DNA from 4 places in the Massilia sp. AB1 genome. Region 4 is predicted to be linked to each of the others. Evidence: predicted binding sites of a transcription regulator. Region 4 holds the regulator's gene; each other region holds the start of a gene.

Region 1 (7,122 bases), 150 kb from region 4:
GCGCGGCTGGACGGCTTGCCTCCGTGCCGCTACCCTGTCCGGATTCCTTCCGCCCGACGTGCTCGCGCAGGCTGGACCGGCCGCGCAGGCGCGCTGCGACCAGCTCAGGCACGAGGCGCGCGAGGCTCTGGCGCGCTTCGCAGCGCTGGCCGAGGCGGAAGGCGTCGCGTCGTTCGAGCACAGCCTCGCCGAGGACGAGGTCGGGTGCGTCCTGGCGCTGCGGGCACGTTAATGCGACCTGGTCGTGGTAGGACAGGACATGGCCGAAACGGGGAGATCTGCACCGGGCGACCTGGCTGCACATGTGCTGCTGCATGGCGCACGGTCCGTCCTGGCGATTCCCGGCGCGGGTACTGCGTGGCCCGGCATGGATGCGCTGGTGGGCTGGGACGGCAGCGCGCAGGTCTGCCGCGCGCTCGACGGCGCCATGCCCCTCCTGCGCGCCGCCCGGCAGGTGACGGTCATGTCCCTCGGGGAAGGCGACGAGGGCCAGGAGCGGGGCGCAGCGGACCGCTGCGTCGCCTTCCTACGGCGGCACGGCGTCGTCGCGACATTCCTGCAACAGCCGGGCGCGGGCCGTACCGGCGAGGTTCTGCTGAACGCGGCCCTCGCCGCAGGGCCGGGGCTGCTCGTCATCGGCGCCTATGGCCATGCGCACCTGCGCGAACAGATCCTCGGCGGCGTCACCGCGACGGTGCTGAAGGACATGTGGCTACCCGTCCTGTTGGCCCACTAGCCGTTGTAATGGTCGACCTGAGCGCCGAGACGAAAGTCGACTGATGGTCAATTCATGGGGAGCAAGTCGATTTGATCTCGGTCAAACACGCCGCCGAGCGAAGCGGGGAGACTGTCTTGATTCCGAACATCATCAACATGGGGAGCAGGAACGATGAGCTACAAGACCATATTGGTGCATGCCGACTTGTCACGCCATGCGCCCGCACGCATACGGATCGCTGCGCAGCTGGCCAAGGCGCATGGCGCGCACCTGATCGGCCTTGCCGCCACCGGCGTGTCGCGCGACGTATTCCCGCACGGGTATCATGCTGCTCCCGACAGCCTCGAGGCGAGCTATTTCCAGCCCCTGCACGACACGGCGTCCCGCGCGCTCGAGCAGTTCACGACGATTGCCGCCGAGGCCGGGGTGTCGTCGGAAAGCCGCCTGGTGTGCGACCTGGCCAGCGATGCGCTGGCCCACGTGGGTCGCTTCAGCGACCTCGTGGTCGTCAACCAGGACGACCTGGCCGAAGCGCTGACCGATACGATCGGCCGCATCCCCGAATACGTGCTGTTCACCAGCGCGCGCCCGGTGCTGGTCGTGCCCTGCGCACCCGTGGCGCGCCAGCCTGGCGACCATGTCCTGGTCGCCTGGAATGGCAGCAAGGAAGCCTCCGCCGCGCTGCGCGCCGCACTGCCGGTGCTGCAGCGCGCCGTCCGCGTCACCGTCGTGTCCTTCCGCCTTCCTGACGAGAGCAGCCTGGTCGAGGACGACGACGACGCCGGCATCACCGCCTTCCTCGGCCGCCACGGCGTCCAGGCGCAGATGCTGACGATCGGACGCAACATCGATTGCGGGCACAATCTGCTCACGCTGGCGACCCAGGACGGCTACGACCTGGTGGTCATGGGGTGCTACGGCCACACCCAGTTCCGCGAACTCTTCCTGGGAGGAGTGAGCAGGACCTTGCTTCAGAACAGCACAGTGCCGCTGCTCATGGCGCGCTAGGGCGGGCGTCCCAGCCTAGCTGGCCGGCCGGTCGCCGAACTCGGGCTGCGAGGCCTCGCGCGGCACGCGCAGCAGCATCACCGGAACCGTCGAGTTCGCGAGCACGTACTGGGCGACGCTGCCGGCAAACAGCCGGTTCGCGTCGTTGGGCCCATGGGTACCCATCACGATCAGGTCGCAGCCCTGTTCTTCCGCGATCCGGACAATCTCCGGACCCGGCGTCGACGAGAGCGGCGCCGCCGTCTCGCAGCTGACCCCGGCGGCTTGCGCGATGCGCAACACCGTGTCGAGGTGGGACTGGGCGGCCTCGTGCGCGCGCAGAAACTCCGCCTGCGCGTCGGGCATGGCAGCGGACCGCTCCGGCATGGAGAAATGCGGCTGCGCAACCGACACGGCGAACATCCGTCCCGCGCCCGAGCGGGCGAGCAGGGCGGCCATCTGGGCGGCCTGTACCGCGAGGTCGGAGCCGTCTGTTGCCACGCAAACTCGCTCTAGGAACATGATCATCGGCCCTGGAAGAGATGAGTCGTCAGGATTACCAGTCTTGATCTTGTTGTGTTTGACTAGCGTCAAAGAACTGCTAAGTCAGCCCCGCAAAACGGTGTATCGACCGGTCATGACCCATCATCGCCAGCTTCGGCCTGCCGGGATGTTCGGGGCGATCCCCTGTCCGGGGCGACAGAAGGTCCACAAGCACAGCTCCTGTGCAAATGCCGGTATGTTCAGCCGGCGCTCTGCGCCTTGCCCGCGACGACACTCACCTGCGCGAAGCGCAGGTTTTCATAGGTCCTGATGCGCCGCTTCAGCGGCCACCAGTCGTAGAGGAAGATCTGCACCGGGCGCCACATCGCCACCCAGCCGATGATGGTGAGGCTTTCGCGCGCGATCTTCCCGCCATGGCCGGGAGCCAGGCCGGTAATCAGCTCGGCCAGCACCAGGCAGGACGCGACGAAGCCCAGGCCGATCGCGAGGCTGGTCCGCCCCTGGCGCAGCAGTTGCCCGAGCTCGCCGCGCACCAGGCCGATCTTGTAGGTGTAATAGTTATGCACCGCATCCGCGACCATCTCCCCCGCATCCCGGGGCAGTTCCGGATTCTCGACGCGGATCGCCAGCCGCAGGTGGCTGTCGAGCGGCAGCGGCAGCGCCCAGCTCTCGATGAAGGCTTCGCACAGATGATCGAGGTCGCGGTTCAGGAAGGGGGCGGGATCGAGCGAATTGAACAGCTGCGCGAGCTCGCGCACGCGCAGGTCGAGCGTATGGGTAGGGTGCTGGGTGATGTGCATCGCTCAGGTCCGGCCACGCGCCATGCCCGGTGATCCATCCGTCCTAATGCGCCATCCAGAGCGGAATGGTCGAGGTCGCCAAGAGCGAGCGCGTCATCCCGCCGAGCATGATCTCGCTGAAGCGCGAGCGTCCGTACGCGCCCATGACGATCAGGTCCGCCTCCTTGGCGGCTGCGAACGCGAGCAGCGCGCGGTCCTCGTCGCGCCCGGCCCCGGTGACTGTGACTTCGACCTGCACGCCATGCTGGGCCAGGTAGGTGGCCATATCCGCGCCCGGTTCCTGCCCGTGCGCCCCGCGCGTGCTGCCGGGATCGAACACGACCAGGTCAACCTGGCGCGCCTGCCGCAGGAGGGGAAGGGCGCTTGCGATCGCCCTCGCCGCTTCCTTGCTGCCGTTCCACGCCACCACCACCCGCGTGCCGGGCACGGCGCCGCTCCAGGCGCTAGGGAGGACCAGCACCGGCCCGACCGCGTTCAGCACCACGTAGTCGGGAAAGTCGCTGCGCTGGCGCGGCAGGAACTCATCCAGGGAGGCCTGGCTGATGACGACCAGGTCGCTGTAGCGCGACTGCAGGCTGATGGCGATGCCCGCGTCCTCGTCCACGCAGCGCCGTTCGACCGAGGCCACGCCGGCGCGCCGCGCCGCGGCCTCGAACAGCTCGAGCGAGCGCTCGGCCTGGCCGCGCGCCTCTTCGAGCGGCGCGATGTCGACGGGCCCCGCGGCCACCATGCCGTCGGTGGGAAACAGGTAGGCGGGAACCCCGGTCGTGGCGACGCCGATCAGGCGGGCATCGCTGGCCAGCGCCATGGCCGCCGCCACCTCGGTGCGTTGCGCCGAGCGGGCGGTTTCGTCGACGTGAACCAAAATTGTCTTGTACATGGACTTCCTTTCTGTCGTGAAAGTGATGTCTGGACTGTACTTTGCGCGCCGCCGCGCTGTAATTGATGTGGATCAAATTTAGGATCGCATCGCTTGCCGTGCGGGTCAAGCCGTGCGGTCTTCAATCGGCGCGCAGGGCCCGGATCAGCGGCTGGTCCAGTCCATAGATGTCGTCGGCGAACAAGGCGCGCCCGTCGCGGTCTGCAAGCGCGGTCGCGTAGAACAGGACCACCGGCACCGGCGCGCGCAGCCTGACCGTGCGGCTCGGTCCCGGGCGCATCGCGTCGGCGACGCGCTCCGCGCTCCACTGTTCCGGGTCGGCGAGCACGAATTGCGCCAGTTCCGCCGGACGCTCCACGCGGATGCAGCCGTGGCTCAGGTCGCGGCGCGTGCGGGCGAACAGCTCCTTCGAGGAGGTCGAATGCAGATAGATGTTCATCGGGTTGGGCATGGCGAACTTGACTTCCCCGAGCACGTTCGACGGCCCCGGGCGCTGCCGGGTCCGGGCCGTGCCGGCGCGCAGGCGCGCGAGCGCTTCGCCGCCCGTGGACGGCAGTACCTGGCCGCCGGCTCCCACCAGCTCCATGTCGTGCTGTTCGAGATAGGCCGGATTGCGCGCCAGCTTGGGGATGATTTCGCCGAGCTCTATGCTGCGCGGCACATTCCAGTAAGGGTTGAACTCGAGATAGCGCATCTGACCGATGAACAGCGGGGTCGGCGTCCTGGCCGCCTTGCCGACGATGACCCGCATTTCGAGCGGGGCCGTCCAGGAACGGCTGCCGAGGTCGAAGGCCCACAGGCGATAGGCCGGCAGGTTGACCGCCACCAGCCTGCCGTCCGGCGGCGGCGGCATCCAGCGCAGGCGCTCCAGGGTCAGCGCGAGCTGGGCGACGCGGTGGGTGAGCGGCACCGACAGGGCGGCAAGGGTGCCCGGGCCCAGCACGCCGTCCTCGACGAGTCCGTGGCGCGACTGGAAACGCCGGACCGCGGCCGCCAGCTCGGCCGTGTAGATCTGCTCGCCGGCGGGAGCGTCGTCCTCGCCGAGGTCTCCCAGCAGCTGCAGGCGTTCGCGCAGCAGCGCACTGCCGGGGTAGGCGCTTCCGGCCGCGACCCCCGCCTGGCCGGCGGGCGGCAGCGATGGCCATTCCGGATACAGCCGCGCCAGTTCCCGGTACTGCGCCAGCGCCGTCCTGACCCTGGCGTACAAGGGGATCGCCGGTGCGGCCTGGTCGACCGCCTGCGCCAGGCGTTTGGCGTCCAGCGCCAGGCGCAGCTGCAAGGCGGGGTCGAAACCGGCCGCGGCGCCCGGCGCGGGACGATAAGGCGAGGCGGTGCGGCCGGCATGCAGGTCCGCCAGGTAGCGGCCCATTGCGGCGCCAAGGTCGCGCTCGAACGCCGTCGCGCCGGCGGAGTCCTCGCGCATTTCCAGTGCGCCCAGCCGGCGCGTCAATGCGTCGGCGTCATAGCGCGCCGGGTCGAGGCCGTGCGAGGCGGCGTCCCGCAGCAGGCGCAGCGCCAGGCGCGCCTGCTCCTGTCCATTCTCCAGCCAGGGCAGAGGAAGGGCGGCGGCCGCGGCATGGATCAGCGAGAAAAGGATGCCGCAAGCGATACGGCGGAAAGAAATGGAAAGCATGATACTGAGCAATCGTTGACGTCACTGCACGATAGAGGAGCGGTCCGCGCACCGTCCTTGACCTAGGTCAAACCAGGGTGGAATCCTCCCGGAATGCCGCCGGCTTCGTGCCGGCGCGCTCGCCGGCGCGCTCGCCGGCGATCCTGACGCAGTTCCGGCCCGACTGCTTGGCGGCGTAGAGCGCCTCGTCGGCCTGTTTCAGCACCTCTTCCCACGTGGCGTGCGTGTCCTGCATGCGGGCCAGGCCGATACTGATGGTGACGCGCACAGTGCCGCCCTCGGCCGGGACTTCGAGCGCGGCGATGGCTTGCCGGATGCGTTCGGCGCAAAGGCTCGCGCTGGCGTCGGACGCCTGGGGGAAGATGCAGCAGAATTCCTCGCCGCCGAACCTGCCGGCATGATCGGTTTCGCGCAGGGTGCCCTGCATGGTGCGCGCCACGGCCTTCAGGACCTCGTCGCCGGCCTGGTGCCCGTAGCTGTCGTTGACGCGCTTGAAATGGTCGATGTCAAGCATGGCGAAGACCAGCTCCGTCCGGTAGCGCCGTGCCGACGAGAACGCCTGCGCGGCCGCCTGGCTCAGCCAGGCGCGGTTATGGATGCCGGTGAGCGGATCGTGGCTGGCCTCACGGACCAGCCTGGACTCGACCGCCTGCGCGTAGCGGCGCAGCGCGACCGCGATGTGCATCTGCACGAAAGCCACCGCCAGCGCCGAGGCGTACAGCAGGATGCCGCGCAGCAGTTCCGGCAAGCTGCAGGCCAGGACACTGCACGCTACGAACAGCAGGGCCGGGGGCGCGACGACCTTGGCGAAGTGGGCGCTGCCGTTCGCGATGAAGGGCACCAGGAACAGGCCGAGCACGATGCCCCCCACGCCCTGCACCAGGCCGCCGTCGAGCTGGGCGCTGGCCAGGATCACACCGCTGGACAGCATCCAGTGCGCCCATGCCGCCCGCAGGTGCGCCGAGCAGGTGGGGACGACCGGCCAGAACGCGAGCGCAGCCAGCACGGCGAACGCCGCCCGCGTCAAGCCGGACTGCAGGACGTGCGCCGGATCCAGCAGGAAGTCCCATACCGTATACACGACGAGTATCGCCGCCAGCGCCGGGCCGACGCGCGGCAGGAGATGGCGCAGGTCGGCCTCGGCGCGCGCATGCAGGGTGAGCACGGAGGAAGGAGGGTTCACGGGCGCCGGATTCATTGGCTGCGCTCAGGGACGGCGGGCTCCCAGCGCGCAAGCGCCGCTTCGTCGTGCTCGCGCGCCTCGACCCAGCGCGCGCCGGCGGCGCCCCATTCCTTTTTCCAGAAGGGGGCGCGGGTCTTCAGGTAGTCCATGACGAATTCGCAGGCCGCGAAGGCGTCGCCACGGTGCGGGGCCGCCACGGCCGCCAGCACGATCTGCTCGCAGGCTTTCAGCGCGCCGATGCGGTGCACGACCAGCACCTCCGAGACCGGCCAGCGCAGCATGGCCTGCGCCGAGATCTCGTCCAGTGCCGCTTCCGTCATGCCTGGATAATGTTCGAGCTCCATCAGCGCGACGGGACCCCCGGCGCCCATGTCCCTGACCGTGCCGACGAAGGCGACCACGGCGCCGATTTCCGGA
Region 2 (7,122 bases), on a different contig from region 4:
GAGATCGACCAGCAGCGCGGCCAGGGGGAGCCCTCGATCATCGCCGGGATGACGAACGCCGTCATGGCGCGCCATGCGGTCGATGCCTCCCAGGTCTACGTGGCGGGCCTGTCGGCCGGCGGCGCGATGGCGACCATCATGGGCACGCTCTATCCCGAGCTGTACGCGGCGGTCGGCGTGCACTCGGGCCTGCCTTTCGCCTCGGCCAGCGACCTGCCCTCGGCGCTGGCGGCGATGAAGGGAGAATTCCGCCGGAGCCAGGCTCCGGACCGTTCGCTGCCGATCATCGTCTTCCACGGCGACCAGGACACGACCGTGCATCCGTCGAACGGCGAGGAACTGGTGGCCCAGGTCGCGCGCGGCCTGCCGCGGCGGCCGGCGGTGGAACCGGGGCGGGTGCCGGACGGCCATGCCTATACGCGCACCGTGCACCGCCATCACGACGGCACCGTGCACGCCGAGCACTGGGTGGTGCACGGCGCCGGCCATGCCTGGTTCGGCGGAAATGCGCTCGGCAGCTATACGGATGGCAGGGGACCGGACGCGAGCCGCGAAATGCTGCGCTTCTTCCGCACCCGGCGCTAGCCGGCCTGACGCTCGCGCGCCAGGCTGACAGCCTCGATGTGGGCGCGCAGGCAGGCCGGGCACCAGCAGCCCGCGGCTTCCTGCGGAACAGGGACGGCGGGCGGCAGCGCGGTGCACCAGCAAGGCTCGGCCGCGCCGTCGGCCATGGCGCAGCCGAATTCGGCGCCGCAGCGGGTGCAGACGCTCATCGCGCTGCCCCTGCAACGGACAAAACACTTGATTTTTTGAAAAGACCTGGATTCACGGTGGCGAGCCTCTGGAGCGGACTGCCATAAAATACAACAAGACGCCCTATAATCTGCACAAGTTTTACGCTAATTGCACGGCTTTTGCCTGTAAAATCTCGCGACATTATTTTCGGACCCTCCATGAACGCTCATCTGACCAGCTTGAAGACCGACGACCAGACCAGTGACCTGACCAAGGTCTCGCCTCAGATCAAGGCGCAAATTCTGGCCGAAGCGCTTCCGTACATCCGTAATTTCCACGGCAAGACCATCGTCATCAAATACGGCGGCAACGCCATGACCGACGAGCGCCTGAAGCACGGCTTCGCGCGCGACGTCATCCTGCTCAAGCTGGTCGGCATGAATCCGGTCGTGGTACACGGCGGCGGTCCGCAGATCGACAACGCGCTGAAGAAGATCGGCAAGCAGGGCACCTTCGTGCAGGGCATGCGCATCACCGACGAAGAGACCATGGAAGTGGTCGAGTGGGTGCTGGGCGGCGAAGTCCAGCAGGACATCGTGATGCTGATTAACCACTACGGCGGCCAGGCCGTCGGCCTGACCGGCAAGGACGGCGGCCTCATCCGCGCACGCCGCATGGCGATGCCGGACAAGGACAAGCCGGGCGAGTTCCTCGACATCGGTTTCGTCGGCGAGATCGAAGCGATCAACCCGGCCGTGGTCAAGGCGTTGCAGGACGACGCCTTCATCCCGATCATTTCGCCGATCGGTTTCGGCCAGGACGGCCAGGCCTACAACATCAATGCCGACGTCGTCGCCGGCAAGATCGCCGAGATCCTGAAAGCCGAAAAGCTGATCATGATGACCAACATCGCCGGCGTGCAGGACAAGAACGGCAAGCTGGTCACCGACCTGTCGGCGCGCGAGATCGACGAGATGTTCGCGGACGGCACGATCTCGGGCGGCATGCTGCCGAAGATCTCGTCGGCGCTGGACGCGGCGAAATCCGGCGTCAATACCGTGCACATCATCGATGGCCGTATCGAACACAGTTTGCTGCTCGAAGTCTTGACGGAACAGGCTTTTGGCACTATGATCCGGTCGCACTAAAACATTCGCGGCAGAAAAAGCCGCGAATTTCTACCCGCCCTTGTAGCTCAGTGGTAGAGCACTCCCTTGGTAAGGGAGAGGCCACGTGTTCAATCCACGTCAAGGGCACCATCTCCTTCTCCCCGCTTGTCATCATCGTCCCGCTGCGCAGTCGCGCCCGGATGGCTATAATCGCATGTTGCAACCATCCTGCTTCATGCTCACATCGTGGCTACTTCGACGACCCTCCGCGCGCCGGTCTGGCTGTTTGACCTGGACAACACGCTGCACGACGCCTCGTACGCCATCTTCCCGGCGATCAGCGCCAACATGAACATCTATATCGCCCGCGTACTGGGCGAGAACGGCATGCCCGCCAACCAGGCCGCCGTCGATGCCGCGCGCCTGGGCTACTGGAAGCGCTACGGCGCCACCCTGCTCGGCATGATCCGCCACCACAAGGTGCGCGCCGCCGACTTCCTGCACGAGACCCACGACATCGGCCCGCTGGACCGCATGATGCGCGCCGAGCGCGGCCTCGGACGCCTGCTGCGCCGCCTGCCGGGCCGCAAGATCCTGCTCACCAATGCGCCGACCCGCTATTCGACCGAGATCGTGCGCCGCCTGAAGCTGCACAATCACTTCAGCCATCACATCGCGATCGAGAACATGCACGTGCACGGCCAGCTGCGTCCCAAGCCCTCGAAGCTGATGCTGCGCCGCCTGCTGCGCCGCCATGGCGTGGCCGCGCAACGCTGCGTGCTGGTCGAGGACACCCTGGCCAACCTGAAAAGCGCCAGCCAGCTGGGGCTGCGCACGGTCTGGGTCACCCAATACCTGCGCATGAGCGATCCGATTGGCCGCGCGCCGCTGCCGCGGACCCTGAAACGCCCCGGTTACGTCGATGTCAAAGTAAAATCCGTACGGCAACTTCCTGCACGCCTGCACCGGTTGCGCTAAACATCACAACAATCACTAGGGAATCCATGGCAAGCACCAAGCCAGGCCAGCGCAAGCTGCAAATCCTCCAGGCCCTGGCCTCGATGCTCGAGCAGCCGAAGGGCGAAAAGATCACCACGGCGGCCCTGGCGGCGCGCCTGTCGGTGTCGGAAGCGGCGCTGTACCGCCATTTCGCCAGCAAGGCGCAAATGTACGAGGGCCTGATCGAATTCATCGAGTCCACCGTGTTCGGCCTGATCAACCAGATCAGCGAGCGCGAGGAAGGCGGCGTCGAGCAGGCCCACGCCATCCTGCAGATGCTGCTCGGCTTCGCCGCCAGCAATCCGGGCATGACCCGCGTGCTGATCGGCGATGCGCTGGTGGGCGAGGACGAGCGCCTGCAGGCGCGCATGAACCAGTTCTACGACAAGATCGAGCTGGCCTTCAAGCAGGCGCTGCGCGTGGCCGTCACCCAGGGCCACGGCCAGGAAGCCGATGTCGCCGCGCGCGCCGGCCTCCTGGTGAGCTATGTGACCGGCCGCTGGCACCGTTTCGCCAAGAGCGGCTTCAAGCAGAATCCGGCGGAAGGCACCACCTTGCAGCTGTCGCTGCTGCTCGCCGCATAAAACATGGACACCCCGGAAGTCTTCGCGCTGCTGGACGACGCCAGCGCCACGCAGGAGGCGGGCTCACGGCTGTACAACGGCCACGCGGGCAGCTTGCGCTGCGAAGACGCCGCCGGGTGGCCGCAACTGCTCGGCGAGCTCCAGCAAGCGCTTAACAACGGCCTGTACGCGGTCCCGCTCCTGAGCTACGAGCTGGGCGCGCACCTGCAGGGATTGCCCGCCAGGCCGCTGGACGGGCCTCTGGCGCAGGTGCTGCTGTTCTCGCACTGCGAACGCATGACGGCGCCCCAGGTCGAGGCCTGGCTGGCGACCCGCAGCGCCGGCCAGGAAGCGGCCGGCGTGGCCGGCATCCAGGCCAACGTCGACGAAGCCAGCTTCACCGATGCGATCAACCGGATCCGCGACTACATCGCGGCCGGCGACACCTACCAGGTCAACTACACCTACCGCCTGCGTTTCGACGCCTTCGGCCCGCTGATGGGACTGTACACCCGCCTGCGCGCGCGCCAGCCGGTGCCCTACGGCGCGCTGATCGCACTGCCGGACGGCGGCGCGGTGCTGTCCTTCTCGCCCGAGCTGTTCGTGCGCCACGAGGCTGGTACCCTGCTGGCGCGGCCGATGAAAGGCACGGCGCCCGCCAGCGGCGACCCGGCGGTCGACGAGGAGCGCGCGAAGGCGCTGGCGCAGGACACCAAGAACCGCGCCGAGAACCTGATGATCGTCGACCTGTTGCGCAACGACCTGGGGCGCGTGGCGCAGACCGGCAGCGTGCAGGTGCCGGCCCTGTTCGAGGTGAAGCGCTATGGCGCCGTGCTGCAGATGACGTCCACGGTGCAGGCGCGCGTGCGCGAGGACGCCAGCTTGCTTGAACTGTTCGCGGCCCTCTACCCCTGCGGATCGATCACCGGCGCGCCCAAGCGGCGCACGATGGAAATCATCCACGAACTGGAACCGGATGCGCGCGGCATCTACACAGGCGCCATCGGCTGGTTCGATCCGCCGCGGGATGGACGCGCCTTTGGGAACTTCTGCCTGTCGGTGCCGATCCGTACGCTGGCCTTGCAGGCGCCGGCGAACGGCGTGCGGCGCGGGGAATTGGGCGTGGGCGCCGGCATCGTCTACGACAGCGATCCGCAATCCGAATTCGCCGAGTGCCAATTGAAGGCGCGCTTCCTGACCGGGCTGCACAACGAGTTCGAGATCTTCGAAACCCTGCGCGCGTCCTGGGACGACGGGCCGCGCCACCTGGAGCAGCACCTGGACCGCATCGCGGGCTCCTGCGCCTGGTTCGGCCTGCCTTTCGAGCGCGAGGAGGCGCGGCGCATGCTGGTCGAAGCCTGCCTGGCCCTGCCGCATGGGCAGCTGCACCGCATGCGGCTGTCGAACTCGCACGCCAAGGGCCTGCAATTGCAATCCGGTGCGATCAGCGAGCTGCACGAACCCGTCATGGTCGTGCTGGCGTCCGAGCCGACCCAGTCAAATGACATCTTCCTGCGCCACAAGACCAGCATCCGCAGCCGCTACGACGCGGCCTGGAAGGCGGCCGAGGCGCAAGGCGCCTTCGATATGCTGTTCTTTAACGAGCGCGGGGAATTGACGGAAGGCGGGCGCAGCAACGTGTTCGTGCGCTTCGGCGAAGCATGGTTCACCCCTCCCCTGTCCTCGGGCCTGCTGCCGGGCGTGATGCGCGGCGTGATGCTGGCGGCGCCCGCCTGGCAGGCGAGCGAGCGCGTGATCACGCGCGAGATGCTGGAGCAGGCCGACGACCTTGTCGTGTGCAATGCCTTGCGCGGCCCGCTGCGGGCCGTGATCGTCGACGGCGCCTAGAAGCGGTAGCCGGCGCCGATCCCGAACAGCACCGGATCGACCTTGACGCGGCTGGCCGTGGCGCCGCCCACGAAGACGTCGCTGCGGATCGTCACCTTCTTCACATCCAGGTTCAGCGACCAGCGCTGGTTCAGGCGGTAGTCGATCCCCGCCTGCACAGCTGCGCCCCAGCTATCCTTCTCCAGGCCGGCGGCGCCATCGAGCAGCTTCACCTTGGAGATGCGCGTGTAGTTCACGCCCAGGCCCACATAAGGCTGGAAACCGGCGGCGGGCAGGAAGTGGTACTGCAGGCTCAGGGTCGGCGGCAGGTGGCGGAAGGAGCCGATGCGCGCGCCGTCGAGGTAGACACCGTGCTTTTGTGGATAAGTCAGCACCAGCTCGGCGGCGAGCCGCGGCGTGAAGAAATAGCTGATGTCGACTTCGGGGATGGTCTTGCTGCCGACACCAATGCGGTCGGCGGCACCATTGCCGCCAAGCGGACTGGATTTGCCGGCCGGGTCGATATGGACCGCGCGGGCGCGCAGCAGCCACGGCGCTTCCTGTGCCATGGCCTGGGAAGCGGCCACTGCAATCAGCGTGGCCAGCAAGGTGTTCGTCATCGTGCGCATCGTTCTCTACCTTTCTTCATGTCGTCTAAACATGAGTAAGGTTATTGATGCGACGCAAAAAAAACGTTGATGTAGATCAAAATAACCACACCAGCAGTGTGGTTATGGGCCTTACATCTTCAAAGCCTGTTCGATCTTGCCGACCAGTTGAGGATCTTCCGGCGCGACCTTGCTCGGGAAGTGCTCCAGCACCTTGCCGTCGCGGCCGATCAGGTACTTGGTGAAGTTCCACTTCGGTTCCTTGCCGGTGATCCTGGCCAGTTCGGCGTGCAGCGGATTGGCTTCCGGACCCGAGACGACGCTCTTGGCGAACATCGGGAATTTCACGCCATAGGTGTTGAAGCAGAAGTCGGCGATTTCCTTGGCGCTGCCCGGTTCCTGCTTGCCGAAGTCGTTCGAGGGAAAGCCCAGCACCACGAGACCGCGGCCGCCGTACTTGGCGTGCAGCTTCTCCAGGCCTTCGTACTGCTTGGTGAAGCCGCAGTAGCTGGCGGTGTTCACCACCAGGACCACCTTGCCGGCGTACTGGCACAGGTCCTGCGGCGCTTCGTCCTGCAGGCGCTTGAAGTTGTGCTTGAGGACGGCCGGGCAGCTCGCCGGACGGGCGCTCAGCGGCGCCGCGGCGGTCTGCGCGCGCACCGGCTGGGTGACGCTGGCGGCCGCCAGGGCGGCCAACGCGAAGGCAAGGATCTTGGTCATGGTGGAGGTCCCACAAAGAAAGGTGCCACGATTGTAACGCAGCACCTTGCGCACGGCTGGACTCAGGCCTGGAGGCTGCGGTGCTCGATCTTGATGCAGTGGTTCATGACCACGTCCAGTCCGGCGGCGCGCGCCAGGTCGGCGGCGGCCTGGTTCTCGATGTCGAGCTGCATCCACAGGCAGCCGGCGCGCACGGCGATGGCGTCGCGCGCGATCGGCGGGATGTCTTCGGACTTGCGGAAGCAATCGACGATATCGATGCGCTGGCCGTTGGCGGCCAGGGAATCGGCGGCTTCCTGCAAGGTGGCGTAGACCGTCTCGTCGAGAATCGTCTGGCCCGCGTAGCTCGGGTTGACCGGGATGACCTGGTAGCCGTGGCCCTTCAGGTATTCGGCGACGCCGTAGCTCGCACGGTCGGGTTTGTTCGACAGGCCGACGATGGCGATGGTCTTGCTGTCGTTGAGGATCTGGGCAATGCTTCTCATGGTGGATGCGGAGTAGTTCAGGGTTCGCTGTTAGCTTATCAGGTTTGCATCAGCGCTGGCGTGGCGCGCGCAAACG
Region 3 (7,122 bases), on a different contig from region 4:
CCACCCCGGCAATCGTCCAGAACACCGGATTGGCTGTGCGCAGCGTCCCTCGGACGCCGCCTTGCTGGCGGTTCGACAACAGCAGGGCAAGGCTGCACAGGATCAGCCCCGCGAAGGCGACCGCGCGTGCTTCGGCTTCCGGCAGCTGCGACAGCGCCCAGGCGTACAGGAGGGTCAACAAAGCCAGTACCCACGTGCCCTGCGCCACTGCGCCGAGAATCGCTTCACGCCCGAACAGCGCATCGTCGAGCGCCCGCGGCGGCCGCCGCATCATGTCGGGTTCCGCCGGTTCGTTCTCGAAGGCCAGCGAGCAGGCGGGATCGATCACCAGTTCGAGGAACACGATGTGCAAGGGATAGAGGAGGACGGGCCAGCCCAGCAGGACCGGCAGCAAGGCCATGCCCGCGATCGGCACATGCATCGCCATCACGTAGCACATCGACTTGCGCATGTTGCCGAATATCCGGCGCCCCGAGGCGATCGCCTCGACCAGCGAGGCGAACCGGTCGTCGAGCAGGGTCAGCTCGGCCGCCTCGCGCGCGACGTCGGTGCCGCGCCGCCCCATCGCGACGCCGACGTTGGCCGCGCGCAGCGCCGGCGCGTCGTTGACGCCGTCTCCCGTCATCGCCACCACGGCGCCATTGCGCTGCAGCGCCTGCACGATGCGCAGCTTCTGCTGCGGCGCGATGCGTGCGCAGACGTCGACGCCATCGAGCCGGCGCGCCAGCGCCTCGCCGTCGAGGCTTTCGATCTGCGCGCCGGTCAGCACCTCGCCGCCGCCGAGGCCGGCCTGGCGCGCGATCGCACTGGCAGTCTGCGGGTGGTCGCCCGTGATCATGACGATGCGCAGCCCCGCTTCGCGGCAGGCCGCGACCGCGTCCGGTATATCCTGGCGCAGGGGGTCGGCCAGCGCCGCCAGGCCGAGAAGCTCGAAGCCGAAGCCGGCGGGATCGTCCGGCCATGGCCCGCCCCCGGCTGGCGCGCGGGCGACGGCCAGAACCCGCAGTCCCGCGCCCGCCATCCGCGCCGCCGCGCCGAGGACAGCGTTCCTGCGGGCCTCGTCCGTGCGGCACATCGCGGCGATCGCCTCCGGCGCTCCCTTGGCGGCCGCCAGTCCGGTACCGTCGCCCCGGTCCCAGATGTGGACCAGCGCCGGCCGCTGCGGGGTCAGGCCGTACTCGTGCACCAGGGACCAGCCGCGCGGCGTCGCGCCGCCGTCCGGGAGCGCGTCGGCAGCCAGGCGCCAGAACGCCGCCTCCATTGGATCGCTGCCGAGCTCCCGGCTGGCGCGCAGCGCGTACGCCAGCAGTTCCCGGTGCAGCGCCGGCATCGGAACGCCGGCGGCCGGCTCATGGGGGACTCCGTCGCGCCACAGCGCCGCCACCGCCATCCGGTTCTCGGTCAGCGTGCCCGTCTTGTCCACGCACAGGACCGAGGTCGAGCCGAGGATCTCGATAGCGGCCAGGCGCCGCGTCAGGACCTGCTGCCGGGCCAGCCGCCAGGCACCGATGGCCGGAAACACCGTGAGGATGACAGGAAATTCCTCCGGAAGCATCGACATCGAGAGCGCAATCCCTGCCAACAGGGCTTGCAGCCAGTCGCCGCCGCGCGCGACCAGCAGCAGCACCAGCGAGAGGCTGACGACCGCGCCCAGCAGCGCAAAACGGCGGGCCAACAGCGTGGTCTCGCGCTGCAGGCGCCCGCGCGGCGGTTCGATATGGCCGAGGGCTGCGCCAATGCGCCCGATCTCGCTGCGGATACCGGTGGCGCTGATCCGCGCCAGGCCATGGCCTTGCACCACCAGGGTGCCCGAATAGACCCAGGGCAGATCGGCGCCACCCGGGGCGGCCGGGGCACTCCCCTGCGGCGCCGCCAGCTTGCCGACCGGGACCGACTCCCCGGTGAGCAGGGATTCGTCGACCAGCAATCCGGCCGCGGACAGCAGCAGGCCGTCGGCAGGAACCCTGTCCCCCTCGCCCAGCTCGACCACGTCGCCTTCGACCAGGGCAGTGGCCGGCACGCGCTGCACCCGCCCATCGCGCCACACCAGGGCGTTCGGCGAACTCAAGTCGCGCAGTGCCTGCAACGCGCGTTCGGTACGTCCTTCCTGGAACAAGGTCATGCATAGCATCAGGCACACCATGCCCAGCAGGAAGGCGCCTTCGCGCGGCTCGCCGAGCAGCAGGTAGAGTACGGCCGCACCCGCAAGCAGCAGGTACATGGGCTCGCGCGCCGCGTCAGCAGCGATGCGCCGCCACCGCCGTCGCCCCGCATCCGGCAGGCGGTTGGGCCCGTCTCGCGCCAGGCGCCGCGCCGCATCTTCGCTGCTCAGCCCCTCGGGTGCCGCGGCGGCGTCAGCCTCCATGGATGCCCAGCCACGGCCGGAGCCCGCTTGCAATGTAGGGGCGTGTGCCCGCGCAGATCCGAACCAATTCACGCATTGCTTTCTCGCTGTCGCATTCAACCGACGTGGTCGGATCGACTGTAAATCCTCCGCGCGCGGAAGTCATGCATCTGAATTGACCGAGATCAAATTGCGCATAGATAAAGGGAGCCGTTTCCTGAGCTCACCATACGCTGCCCGCGGGGAAACTCATCCGTATTTCCGCTTGCCCCTTCGGGGACTTTGCCAGATACTGGTCAAGCGTGGCCTTCGTGGTCCTTCAAGGGGGAACGGATGAATCACATGAGCATTCCTCGCGTCCTGCGTACGCCCGTCCCGGTTCCGCAGTCCGCCCATTGTCCTCGCTGTATCGTCCGCGATGCATGCGCGCCTGCGGGTGCCGATGCCAGCGGGGCCGGGGCATTCGATGTGCTCGCCGGCTATCGCCGCCGCCTGGAACGCGACGAAACCCTGTTGCGCAGGGCCCAGCCTTTGGTGGCGCTCTATGTGGTGCGCCTGGGACACCTGAAGGCCACGCGTCCCGACCGCCACGGCCAGCCACACGTTACCGCATTCCATATGGCTGGAGACCTGATCGGACTGGACGCCATCTGCGCCGGGCATCACGCATGCACCGTGGTGGCGCTGGAAGACAGCGAAGTATGTGCGATCCCCTATCCCGAATTTCAGGATGCCTTGCGGGCATCATCGCAGTTGATGCAGCGCTTCCACTGCGCCATGAGCCATGAAATCGTCCGCGAGCAGGCCGCGCTCATACAGGCGAATACCCCGGCGGCCGAACGGCTGGCAGGCTTCCTGCTGAGTCTCTCGGCAAGATATGCCGAACGTGGCTTGTCCCCGAACCGGTTTCGCCTGCACATGTCGCGCGCGGATATCGGCAACCACCTTGGACTGGCGCTGGAAAGCGTCAGCCGGCTGCTGACCCGTTTTCGCGACCTGGGGTGGATCGAGCTCGACAAGCGTGAACTCGTCCTGCGCGACCCGGACAAACTCGAGGCGCTGCTGACCGCCGTCCCCGCTTAGCTGCCAGGGTTAGTATCCAGGGCCAGTTCGATGCGGTTCCGCCCGCCCGACTTGGCCCGGTAGAGGGCGGCGTCGGCCTCGGCCAGCAAGGCGTCGAAATGCGCATGGCCGGGCCCGAGCGCCGCGACGCCGATGCTGATCGTGCACGCGACGCTGCCCTGGGGGAGTGCGAGCCGGATGGCCGCCACAGCCTCGCGCATCCTCTCGGCGCAAGCGAGCGCATCTTCCACTTGCGTCTCGGGCATGACGCAGACAAACTCTTCGCCTCCGACGCGGCCGAAGTAGTCGCTGGCGCGCAGTTCGGCCGAACATGCCTTGCCGACCGCGCGGATCAGTGCGTCGCCCGCCGCATGGCCGAAGGTGTCGTTGATGCGCTTGAAGTAGTCGATATCGAGCATGCTGATCGTCAACGGCCTGTTGTACCGCCGCGCCAGCGCGAGATCATGGGTGGCGAGCTCGATCAGGTAGCCGCGCGCCAGCAGTCCGCTCAGGCTGTCGTGGCGGGCGGCATACTCGAGCGCATGCTCCGCCGCGAAGGCGCCGCGCCGCAGGCGGCCATGCGCGACGGCGATGGCCACCGCCAGCCCAAGCGTGAGCAGGTAGAGCAGGAGGCTGCTGGTGAAGAGCTGCTGTGGCAGGACGGCGGCAGCCAGCACGGCAAACAGCAGCGAAGGGAACGGGAACAGGTACAACAAGCGATGCAGGCGCGGCTCGACCAGGGCCGCCAGGAACATGGCCCCGGTAATCGCCGGCAGTGCGAGCACCAGGCCGCCGGGGAGGAGTGCCGAACTCAGGATCATGGCGCCCGTATGCGTGCCGTACACGAAGCCGCAGCGCCAGGCGACGGGGATGGCAGGGTGCCACTCGGCGTAGCCTGCCGCTCCGGCCAGCACCAGCGCCAGGCGCACGAGGCAAGTGGCGCCTGCGCGCTCCGGATCGAGCCAATAGTCCCAGGCGCTGAACAGGATCACGGCGATGCCGAACACGGCCCCGAGCGCGGGCAGCATGCCGGATATGCTGCGGTCGAGGGCGACGCCGAACTCGCGCTCGAGGGGCGGGTCGAGCGTGCCCAGGATGCGCGTCCGTGCAGCGCGCCAGCGCTGCCCCAGACCAGGACGAGCACCGGCCTGCACCTCGCCCCTGCCGGCAAGCTTCGCGTGGCTTGCAAGCATGCGCCATGCCTGCCACTGTGGATGGAAACGCACTGGCTGTCCCTATCGCGTGGAATGCTCGGCAGGGCACGGACGCGCGAACCCCTGCGCACGTTCGTCGTCCGGAACCGGACGCAACACCATGACCGGGACCGGTGCATACGCGAGAACGGCCTGCGTGACGCTGCCCGCCAGCAGGCGGCTCAGCCCGCGCCGGCCATGCGAGCCCATGAAGATCAGGTCGCACGCCTGCTCGCGAGCAGTACCGACGATCACCTTACCGGGATCCATGGACAGTTCGACGCGCTCGGTACACGTCACGCCCGCTTTCCGCGCGCGTGCGCAGACGGCCGCGACCTGGGCTTTCGCCTCCTCGAGCAGGACGTCGACCTCCAGCCCCGCATCGACCACCATCGCGGCCTCGGCCGACTGGATCGCCGGCTGGGGCATGGCGACGGAGAGCGCCACGATCTCGCCGCCGCAGGCGCGGGCAAAGTCGATCGCGGCGGCGACGGCGTTCTCGGAGACGGCAGAGCCGTCGGTAGGAACGAGGATACGCTTGTACATGGCTGTCGTCCTTTCTGGCGCGGCGGCGCCCTAGCGGTGCACCATCACGGGGATCGCGCTGTGGACGAGCACCTTCTGGGTCTCGCTGCCCAGAAGCAGTCCCTTGATGCCCCTGCGTCCGTGGGAAGCCATCACGATGAGATCGCAGTGCTGCGCCCGCGCGGTGGCAATGATGGCCTCGTAGGGAGTATCGGATACCACTTGCAGGCAGGTGCAGGGCACACCCGCATCGCGCGCGGCCTCGGCGACCTCGTCCAGCAGACGCCCCGCCCGCGCCTTGCTGGCCTCCGCATACTGGGGCGCGGTTTGCTCCAGCATTTCCGCGTCCGTGGTGAAGGTATGGAACTCGGGTACCGCGGTCATGGCGACCAGTTCGGCCCCGACGCTCCTGGCGAAGCCGACGGCGGCCAGGGCGGCTCGTCCCGAAGCTTCGGAACCGTCGGTCGGAAACAGAATTCGCTTGTACATGTCCACTCCTGGATGAAGTTGTGGAAGGGGCCGCCTGCCGGTTTTGTTAAGCGGGTTCGACGCTCCCCCGGTACAGCATGACCGGCAAGGGGGAATAGGCGAGCACCAGTTGAGGCACCCGCGCGGCGATCAGCTTGGTCAGGCCTCCCTGTCCATGTGTCGCCATGAAAATCAGGTCGCAATGTCGTTCAAGGGCGATTCGGATGATTTCCTCGTACTCCGGCGATCCGGCGGAGGTGAGCTCGCTATGCGGCACCCCCGCGTCCCCGGCCAGGCGGGCGATTCTAGCGGCGCGGCGCGCAGCCAGGTCAAGCGCCCGCTCGCGCCCCGTCGGGGAGCCTGGCTCGGCGATAGACAAGGCGACGATTTCAGCGCCACAACCGCGCGCGAGCGACACCGCAGCCTTACCCGCGGTGTCGGACAAGGGCGAGCCATCGGTAGGAACCAGGATTTTGCGGAACATGATCGCCTTTCCTGTCCGTCTGCGTTGAAGGACTTTTAGCGCAAGTCTGTACGGCTCAATCAAAAAAATATTTGATGCAGGTCAAGAGACAAGTAATTTCGCAGGTGTTGATCGCCGCCGGGCCAAATGCCGGCCCAGCCCAAGGACCAACAGCCCTGCCGCCATGAGGGCGAGCGGTGCCGGCTCCGGCACCACACCCACCTGGACGGACAGCCTCGCATCGGTGGTGGAGGACATCTGCCAGTGGAGTGGCACATCCGGATTGCTCGGAAAAACATCGATCGCGTAATACCCATAGATGCCATCGCTCGAGTCAGCCTGGAGCGGGCTCAATGGTCCAGTTGATTCCGGGTTGTGCGGCAGGTAGGTCAGCGTATGAGAGAAACGGACCGTGTAGTTGGCGTCCGGCGGACCTGGAGTGTTAAACAGGATCGTGTGGCTGTACGCGTCGAAGCTGGGGGACTGGCCGGTCCGATTGACCGAGCTGTTGGCGCTGCCGCCGTAGTGGTAGATCTGGTCTCCGATCCGGAAGTCGATCGCCACCGCGCCTCCGTTGTTGTCGGCCCGGTTGGAAGGCATGGCGTCCGGCTCGAACGCCGACGTGAGTGTCAGTTCAAAAGGAAGCAAGGGCGCCGGCGTGGCGCTGTTCAAGCCGAGTGCGAACAGGACGGTGCTGTCGACATCGCTGGTACCGGCAGAATGCGTGGTGACGACGACCGGATCGGCCAAGGCCACGACCGGCAGTCCTAGCAGGATCATGCAACTACGCTTCATCAGGGCTCTCCGCAGGATTGTCATCGAACTCGGCATGTGATCGGCAACATCAGGCCCGTTCGAGGCTGCTCAGGGAAGGGATGCGGGCCACGTTGCCTAGGGCGAACGATCCCCACACCGGGCCTCTCTGTAGAAATCGATGCGGTTTCACCCATGGCATCCAATGGAGCACTGTTCACCGGAAAGTCTGCGGGGACATCCAGGTCTACCGCCGATGCATACTTTTCGCTGTCAATAGAGTGTCGCCATTAGCCGGTGACCGCGTCTGTGGC
Region 4 (7,122 bases):
CCGTGGTCATCGTGGGCATGAATATCGGCGCACTGCCGGGCGTGATCAAGCTGATCTTCGCCTCGGCCTTCGGCCAGGAAGCCGCCTTCGGCGCCATCCTCGGCCTGGCGGTCATGTGGGGCGTCAAGCGCGGCGTGTACTCGAACGAGGCAGGCCAGGGCACCGGTCCGCACGCCTCGTCGGCGGCCGAAGTGAGCCACCCGGCCAAGCAGGGCCTGGTGCAGGGCTTCTCGGTCTACATCGACACCCTGTTCGTGTGCTCGGCGACCGCCTTCATGCTCCTGATCACCGGCCAGTACAACGTCGAGGCGCCGAACGGCGCCCCGCTGTTCACCGGCGTGCAGGGCGTCGCTTCGGGTCCGGGTTATGTGCAGACCGCGCTGGAAAACGTGATGCCGGGCTTCGGCGCGCTGTTCGTGGCCGTGGCGCTGCTGTTCTTCGCGTTCACCACCATCGTCGCCTATTACTACATCGCCGAGACCAACATCGCCTACATCAACCGCACCGTCAACCGTCCGTGGATGACCCTGGTGCTCAAGCTGTTCATCATCGGCTCGACCTACTACGGCTCGGTGAAGACGGCGGAAGCGGCCTGGGGCCTGGGCGACATGGGCGTGGGCCTGATGGCCTGGCTGAACATCGTCGCCATCCTGCTGATGCAGAAGACCGCCTTCAAGTGCCTGCGCGACTATGAAGGCCAGAAGAAGGCCGGCAAGGATCCGCAGTTCGATCCGAAGGCCCTGGGCATCGAAGGCGCCCACTACTGGGAAGAGCGCGTCAAGGCCGCCCAGGCCGGCGCGCCCGACAAGGCAGTCGCTTAAGCTGCCGGGTCCTTCGTCGCGCTGCGCATGATCGTCAGCACGACGATGGCAAACAGGGTGCTGAACACCGCCGTCGCCTCGCGCCCCATGCCGGCCGCGATGCCGACGGCGGCGGTCAGCCAGACGCTGGCCGCCGTCGTCAGTCCCTTGATGTCTTCCTTGTCGGTCTGCTTGAGAATGGCGCCGGCGCCCAGGAAGCCGATGCCGGCCACGATCCCCTGGATCACCCGCGACAGGTCCTGGATATTCATCCCGGCCTGCAAGGGAATCAGCACGAACAGCGCCGCGCCCAGCGACACCAGCATGTGGGTGCGCAGGCCCGCCGAGGCGCCCACCGATTCACGCTCGTAGCCGAGCAGCCCGCCCAGCACCAGCGCCACCAGCAGGCGCAGCACGATGCGGGTAATGTCTTCCACATTGCCCAGGTCCGAGAATTCCTGCTGCACCGTCATCCAGCTTCGTGTCAACCACACCTTGTCTGCTCCTGTCGGGATCGTCCTGCCATGATGCCAGTTCGCGCGCCGGACTGGCGCACCTCATCCGTGGCCAGTACGGGCGTGGGCCCGGGCGCAGGCCACCACGCCGCCCACCAGCAGCCCCATCGCGGCCCACTCCAGGGCGCTTGGCCAGCGCTCTTCCCATAAGAAGCCATACAGCGAGGCGAACAAGGTCTCGAACACGATCATCTGGCCCATCAGGCTCAGGGGCAGGGCGCGGCTCGCCACGTTCCACAGCGCGTTGCCCAGGATCGAGCACAGGATCGCCACGCTGGTGACCACGCCGGCGAAATGCAGCCACTGGGCATTGCTGTGGCCCGCATCCGCGCCGGCAAAGGCGGGGACCGCCAGCAGCAGGGCCTCCAGGCCAGTAACGACACCCATCGCCAGGTTCCAGTCGTGGCCGGAGACGCCCTCCAGGCGCCCGAGCCAGCGGCTGTTGCTGACGGCGTAGATGGTCCAGGAGACCAGGGCGCCGGCCGCGCAGCCCAGGCCGAGCAGGGAATCGGCGCCCGTGCTCGACACCGATTGCCAGCTGATGCAGGCCAGCCCGGCGGCGCTCAGCGCCAGCGAGGGGAGCAGGCGGCGCAGCGGCACCGCGTGGCGGTCGCGGGTGCCGACAAGGGTGACGGCGATGGGCAGCAGGCCGATCACCAGCGAGGGCATGGCCACGCCGCCTGCCTGCACGGCGGTGGCCAGGAAGATGTAATAGAGGATGTTGCCGGTGAATGCCAGCCACAGCAGGGCGCGCCACTCCTTCCAGGACAGCACCCGCAGCAGCCGGCGCCAGGATGGCGCGATCAGGACCACCGCCACCAGCCCGTAGGCGAGGTAGCGCCCGGCCGAAAGCTGCAGGGGCAGGAAACCGGCGGTGAGCTGGGGCGCGAGAAAGACCAGGCCCCACAGGGCGCCGGCGAGGATGCCCGAGCCGATGCCGAGCGATGTCTGATTGATGACCATGAGAACCTCCTGAGAGCGGAGATTCTCGCCCACCGGGGCGGACGGGTCTTGGCGCCAGCTACTGCGTTTTGTGCTTATCCTCGCGCGCCGCCTTCCGGTAAGCGGCAGGCGTGGTGTCCATCGCAGTGCGCATGGCGCGCGTGAGCACGCTCTGGTCGGAAAATCCGGTCTCGAGGGCGATGTCGGCGATGGATCGGCGCGTCGCCACCAGCAGCGTACAGGCCCGCTCGAGGCGCCGCTGCAACAGCCAGTCGTGGGGACTCATGCCGGTCTCCTGGCGGAACAGGGCGTGGACGCGGCTCGCGCTCAGGGAGCAGGCGCGCGCCATGGCGTCCAGGGTCCAGGGCTGGCCGGGCGCGGCCTCGATGCGCGCCATCAGCGCCGCCAGCCGCGACCTGGGCTGGGGTGTTTCCTGGGACAGGGTGTCGAGCAGCAGCGGCGTCCAGCCTTGCAGCAGCTGCGCCGGGGCGGCGGCGTCGCTCCGGGCCAGGCTCATGAATTCGACCAGCTTGCGGGCGGCGGCGCCGATCGGGGTGAAGGGGCGTTCGAGCAGGCGCTGCCAAGGACCCCGGTGCAGCAGCTCGGGGCCGAGGTCGAGGATGAAGGACTGGTTGCCGGCTTCGCCCCATTGCGTATGCCAGGCGCCGGGCGCGACCACGGCGGCGTGCAGCAGGTCGAGTGTGCGTCCGCGGCCTTCGATTTCCAGGTCGACTTCGCCGGCGACCGGCAGGACGATCTGGGCGAAGCTGTGACGGTCTCCCAGGGGCTGCGGACCGTAGCTGCGCAGGTGCAGGTCGACTGGGAGCTTGCCGTCCACGTTCAGGCCATCGGGCTGCACACGTCGGTGCCGGCTGCGAGCGCCTTCAGCTTGGCGGGATCGAGCAGGGTGACTTCGCGCTTGTCGACCTGCAGCCAGCCCTGCTTTTTGAAACGCGACAACAGGCGGCTGACGCTCTCGATGGTCAGGCCCAGGTAGTTGCCGATGTCTTCGCGCGACATGCGCAGCTGGAAGCTGTTGGGCGAATAGCCGCGCGCCGCGTAGCGGGCCGACAGGTTGACCAGGAAGACCGCGAAGCGCTGCTCGGCGCGCATATTGCCGAGCAGTAGCATGACGTTCTGCTCGCGGGTGATTTCCTGGCTCATGATGCGGTGGAAGTGGCGCAGCAGGGCGGGGACTTCGCCGAACAGCCCTTCCAGGCACGAGAAGGGGATTTCGCAGACCTCGCTGTCTTCCAGCGCCACGGCGTCGCAGTGGTGTGTGCCGCTGATGGCGTCCATGCCGAGCAGCTCGCCGGCCATCTGGAAGCCGGTGATCTGGGCTTCGCCGGCGGCGTTGACCTGGTAGGTCTTGAAGTGGCCGAAGCGCACCGCGTACAGGTTGCGGAAGGGCTCCCCCATCTGATAGAGGCGCTCGTCCTTTTCCAGGCGCCGGCGGCGGCCGATGATCTGGTCGAGGCGGTTGATGTCGGCATCTTCCAGGCCCATCGGCAGGCACAGCTGGTGCATGCTGCAGGCGGAGCAGCTGGCTTTCAGGGCCTGGATGTTCACTGGCTGGTCGGTCTTGAAGGAGACGATCTGGGTCATGGGAAGTCCGGTAGTACGCGTATGGGGAGATTATAGACGGGGCTGTCGCTTGGGCGGCGCGACAAATCGTCCTATGTTGAACTTCAACGTCAACTTGGGTCCCGGCCTTCGCCGGGACGACGGTCTTTAGGCTGCGTGTCGAAATGGTTTCCGCAGTCCGCTCCCCCAGCACGTCGTCCCGGCGAAGGCCGGGACCCAAGTTTGCTCGCACACCACGAATGCATACAAAAATGACATCGCCAACCGTGCGCACCCAATGAGCATGCTAGATTCTCAACACTCAGACACAGCGCGAAGGAACACCCATGTTCGGTCTGTCCGCCCTGGATCTCGCCCGCATCCAGTTCGCCTTCACGATGTCTTTCCACATTCTGTTTCCGGCCATTACCATCGGCATGGCCAGCTACCTGGCCGTGCTCGAACTGTGCTGGCTGCGCACCAAGCGCCAGGTCTACGTCGACCTCTATCACTTCTGGCTGAAGATCTTCGCCGTCACCTTCGGCATGGGCGTGGTCTCCGGCATCGTGATGGCCTACCAGATCGGCACCAACTGGAGCTACCTGTCCGAATTCGCCGGCAGCGTCATGGGCCCGATCCTGTCCTATGAAGTCCTGACCGCCTTCTTCCTGGAAGCCGGCTTCCTGGGCGTGATGCTGTTCGGCTGGAACCGCGTCGGCCCGGCCCTGCATTTCGTCGCCACCTGCATGGTCGCCGTCGGCACCCTGATCTCCGCCACCTGGATCCTGGGCGCCAACAGCTGGATGCAGACCCCGCAGGGCTACGCCATCGAGGGCGGACGCATGGTGCCGGTGGACTGGATCGCGATCATCTTCAATCCGTCCTTTCCCTACCGCCTGGTGCACATGGTGATCGCCGCCTACCTGACCACGGCGCTGCTGGTGGGCGCTTCGGGGGCATGGCACCTGCTGCGCGGGCGCGACAACCCGGCGGTGCGCAAGATGATGTCGATGGCCATGTGGATGATCCTGCTGGTGGCCCCGGTCCAGGCCATCGTCGGCGACTTCCATGGCCTGAACACCCTCAAGCACCAGCCGGCCAAGCTGGCCGCGATGGAAGGGCACTGGCAGAACCATCCCGGCGAGGCGGTGCCGCTGCTGCTGTTCGGCATCCCCGACATGGAAGAGGAGCGCACCAGGCTGGCGGTCGGCATCCCGCACCTGGGCAGCATCATCCTGACCCACACCATGGACGGCCAGATCCCGGCCCTCAAGGACTTCCCGCGCGAAGACCGGCCGAATTCCCTGATCGTGTTCTGGAGCTTCCGCCTGATGGTGGGCCTGGGCCTCCTGATGATCGCCCTCGGCGCCTGGAGCCTGTTCCTGCGGCGCGGCGGGCGGCTGTTCCTCAACCGCGCCTTCCAGCGCTTCGCCCTGTGGATGGGGCCCGCCGGCCTGGTCGCGATCCTGGCCGGCTGGGTGACCACCGAGGTGGGACGCCAGCCCTGGGTGGTCTATGGCGTGCTGCGCACCGCCGACGCGGTCTCGCCCCACGGCGCCGTGTCGCTGGGACTGACCCTGCTGCTGTTCGTGGTCGCCTACATGTTCGTGTTCGGGGCCGGCACTGGCTACGTGCTGCGTATGATCCGCAAGGGCCCGCAGCACTTCGAGCTGACCCACGCGCCGGAAGGCGGGCCGGGCGAGGAGCGCACGCCGAGCCGCCCGATGTCGGCGGCCGACGTGCCGAATGATGAAAATACAGACGACGACAAGCGGACGCGGAGCTGAAGCCATGGGCATCGACACTTCCATCATCTGGGCCGTCATCATCTTCTTCGCGGTCTTCATGTACGTGCTGCTGGACGGCTTCGACCTGGGCATCGGCATGCTGTTCCCCTTCACCCCCAGGAAAAAAGACCGCGACACCATGATGAACACCGTGGCGCCGGTCTGGGACGGCAACGAGACCTGGCTGGTGCTGGGCGGGGAAGGGCTGCTGGCGGCCTTCCCGGTGGCCTACTCGATCATCCTGTCCGGCCTCTACCTGCCCCTGATCTTCATGCTGATCGGCCTGGTGTTCCGCGGCGTGGCCTTCGAATTCCGCTTCAAGGCCAAGGAACACGAGCGCCACCTGTGGGACAAGGCCTTCATCGGCGGCTCGGTGGTGGCCAGCTTCTTCCAGGGCGTCTCGCTGGGCGCCTTCCTGGACGGCATCGCGGTCTCGGGCCGCAGCTATGCCGGCGGGCCGCTCGACTGGATCGCGCCTTTCCCGCTGGCGGCCGGCATCGGCGTGATGATCGCCTATACCCTGCTGGGGGCCACCTGGCTGATCATGAAGACCGAGGGCGAGCTGCACGCGCGCATGGTCCAGGTGGCGCGGCCGTTTTCCCTGCTGCTGCTGTTCGCGATCGTCGCGGTCAGCATCTGGACCCCGCTGCGCGACCCCTTCGTCGCCGACCGCTGGTTCACCTTCCCCAACATCGTGTTCCTGGCGCCGGTGCCGATCCTGGTGGCGGCCTGCATCTTCCTGCTGCTGCGCTCGCTCAAGCGGGCGCCCCAGAAGGAACCCTTCCGGCTGCCCTTCGTACTGGCCCTGGGACTGATCTTCCTGGGCTACAGCGGCATGGCGATCAGCATCTGGCCGCACATCGTGCCGCCCAGCATCTCGATCTGGGAAGCCGCCTCGCCGCCGGCCAGCCAGGGCTTCGCGCTGGTGGGTACGCTCTTCATCCTGCCCATCATCCTGATGTACACGGGCTGGTCGTACTGGGTGTTCCGCGGCAAGGTCAAGGCCGATGCGGGGTACCACTGATGGAGGCGAGCAAGCCCAGCGGGCGCGAATGGGCGCGCCGCCTCGCCTGGATGGCGGCCCTCTGGCTGGGCGGGGTCGCCACCCTGGCGCTGGTGGCCTTTGTGCTGCGGATGATCATGCGGGCGGCGGGAATGCGTTGAAGAAGCAAGCGTGCGCGCTGTCCTGCACGGGAGGAATACACTTCTCATGAACCTTTGCCAACAGGAGAGCAGGACAGTGACCATCCCGAGCGCGCCCACTCTCGACCGACCCGCCGGCCAGTCGCTGGCCCCCCCGCTGAGTGGAGAGGAGCAGGCGCGCGCCGACCTGTATGCCTTGCTGTCGCGGCTGCTGCTGGCTCCGCCGGACGCCGAGCTGCTGGAGGCGCTCGCCTCAAGCGACCCCATCATTGCCCAGGGCGGCGAACTGGCCCTGGAACAGGCCTGGGAGCAGCTGACCCTGGCCTCCGCCGTCATGGACCCGCAAGCCGTGGCCGACGAGTTCGGCCAGCT

The links. Region 4 encodes FNR, which switches genes on or off when oxygen is low (the NO sensors DNR and NnrR bind a similar motif). Its sites were predicted from a motif close to TTGATNNNNATCAA; they were not measured.
Region 1: J8847_RS05975 (universal stress protein) is a predicted target of FNR. The motif match lies at 808-821, and genes of this name have one in related genera.
Region 2: J8847_RS02175 (OmpW family protein) is a predicted target of FNR. The motif match lies at 5,929-5,942, and genes of this name have one in related genera.
Region 3: J8847_RS02735 (cation-translocating P-type ATPase) is a predicted target of FNR. The motif match lies at 2,520-2,533, and genes of this name have one in related genera.

Annotation. Positions count from the first base shown of each region.
Region 1 is NZ_JAGKSG010000006.1:160,400-167,521, reverse strand. Features, by position in the region: gene J8847_RS05985 (hypothetical protein) at 59-232, shown strand; gene J8847_RS05980 (universal stress protein) at 260-736, shown strand; gene J8847_RS05975 (universal stress protein) at 890-1,726, shown strand; gene J8847_RS05970 (universal stress protein) at 1,742-2,233, opposite strand; gene J8847_RS05965 (hypothetical protein) at 2,449-3,009, opposite strand; gene J8847_RS05960 (universal stress protein) at 3,053-3,889, opposite strand; gene J8847_RS05955 (murein L,D-transpeptidase) at 4,011-5,522, opposite strand; gene J8847_RS24495 (GGDEF domain-containing protein) at 5,590-6,705, opposite strand; gene J8847_RS05945 (molybdenum cofactor biosynthesis protein MoaE) at 6,717-7,122, opposite strand, start outside.
Region 2 is NZ_JAGKSG010000002.1:182,200-189,321, reverse strand. Features, by position in the region: gene J8847_RS02210 (PHB depolymerase family esterase) at 1-585, shown strand, start outside; gene J8847_RS02205 (cysteine-rich CWC family protein) at 582-773, opposite strand; gene argB (acetylglutamate kinase) at 954-1,883, shown strand; tRNA gene J8847_RS02195 (tRNA-Thr) at 1,920-1,994, shown strand; gene J8847_RS02190 (pyrimidine 5'-nucleotidase) at 2,091-2,822, shown strand; gene slmA (nucleoid occlusion factor SlmA) at 2,849-3,427, shown strand; gene pabB (aminodeoxychorismate synthase component I) at 3,431-5,254, shown strand; gene J8847_RS02175 (OmpW family protein) at 5,251-5,862, opposite strand; gene J8847_RS02170 (glutathione peroxidase) at 5,974-6,561, opposite strand; gene J8847_RS02165 (CoA-binding protein) at 6,624-7,046, opposite strand.
Region 3 is NZ_JAGKSG010000003.1:45,372-52,493, reverse strand. Features, by position in the region: gene J8847_RS02735 (cation-translocating P-type ATPase) at 1-2,365, opposite strand, end outside; gene J8847_RS02730 (helix-turn-helix domain-containing protein) at 2,687-3,427, shown strand; gene J8847_RS02725 (GGDEF domain-containing protein) at 3,424-4,599, opposite strand; gene J8847_RS02720 (universal stress protein) at 4,642-5,145, opposite strand; gene J8847_RS02715 (universal stress protein) at 5,176-5,613, opposite strand; gene J8847_RS02710 (universal stress protein) at 5,660-6,076, opposite strand; gene J8847_RS02705 (hypothetical protein) at 6,158-6,850, opposite strand.
Region 4 is NZ_JAGKSG010000006.1:6,252-13,373, reverse strand. Features, by position in the region: gene J8847_RS05285 (sodium:alanine symporter family protein) at 1-821, shown strand, start outside; gene J8847_RS05280 (MgtC/SapB family protein) at 818-1,273, opposite strand; gene J8847_RS05275 (DMT family transporter) at 1,358-2,278, opposite strand; gene J8847_RS05270 (helix-turn-helix domain-containing protein) at 2,337-3,116, opposite strand; gene fnr (fumarate/nitrate reduction transcriptional regulator Fnr) at 3,098-3,862, opposite strand; gene J8847_RS05260 (cytochrome ubiquinol oxidase subunit I) at 4,168-5,607, shown strand; gene cydB (cytochrome d ubiquinol oxidase subunit II) at 5,612-6,631, shown strand; gene J8847_RS05250 (DUF2474 domain-containing protein) at 6,631-6,771, shown strand; gene J8847_RS05245 (molecular chaperone) at 6,848-7,122, shown strand, end outside.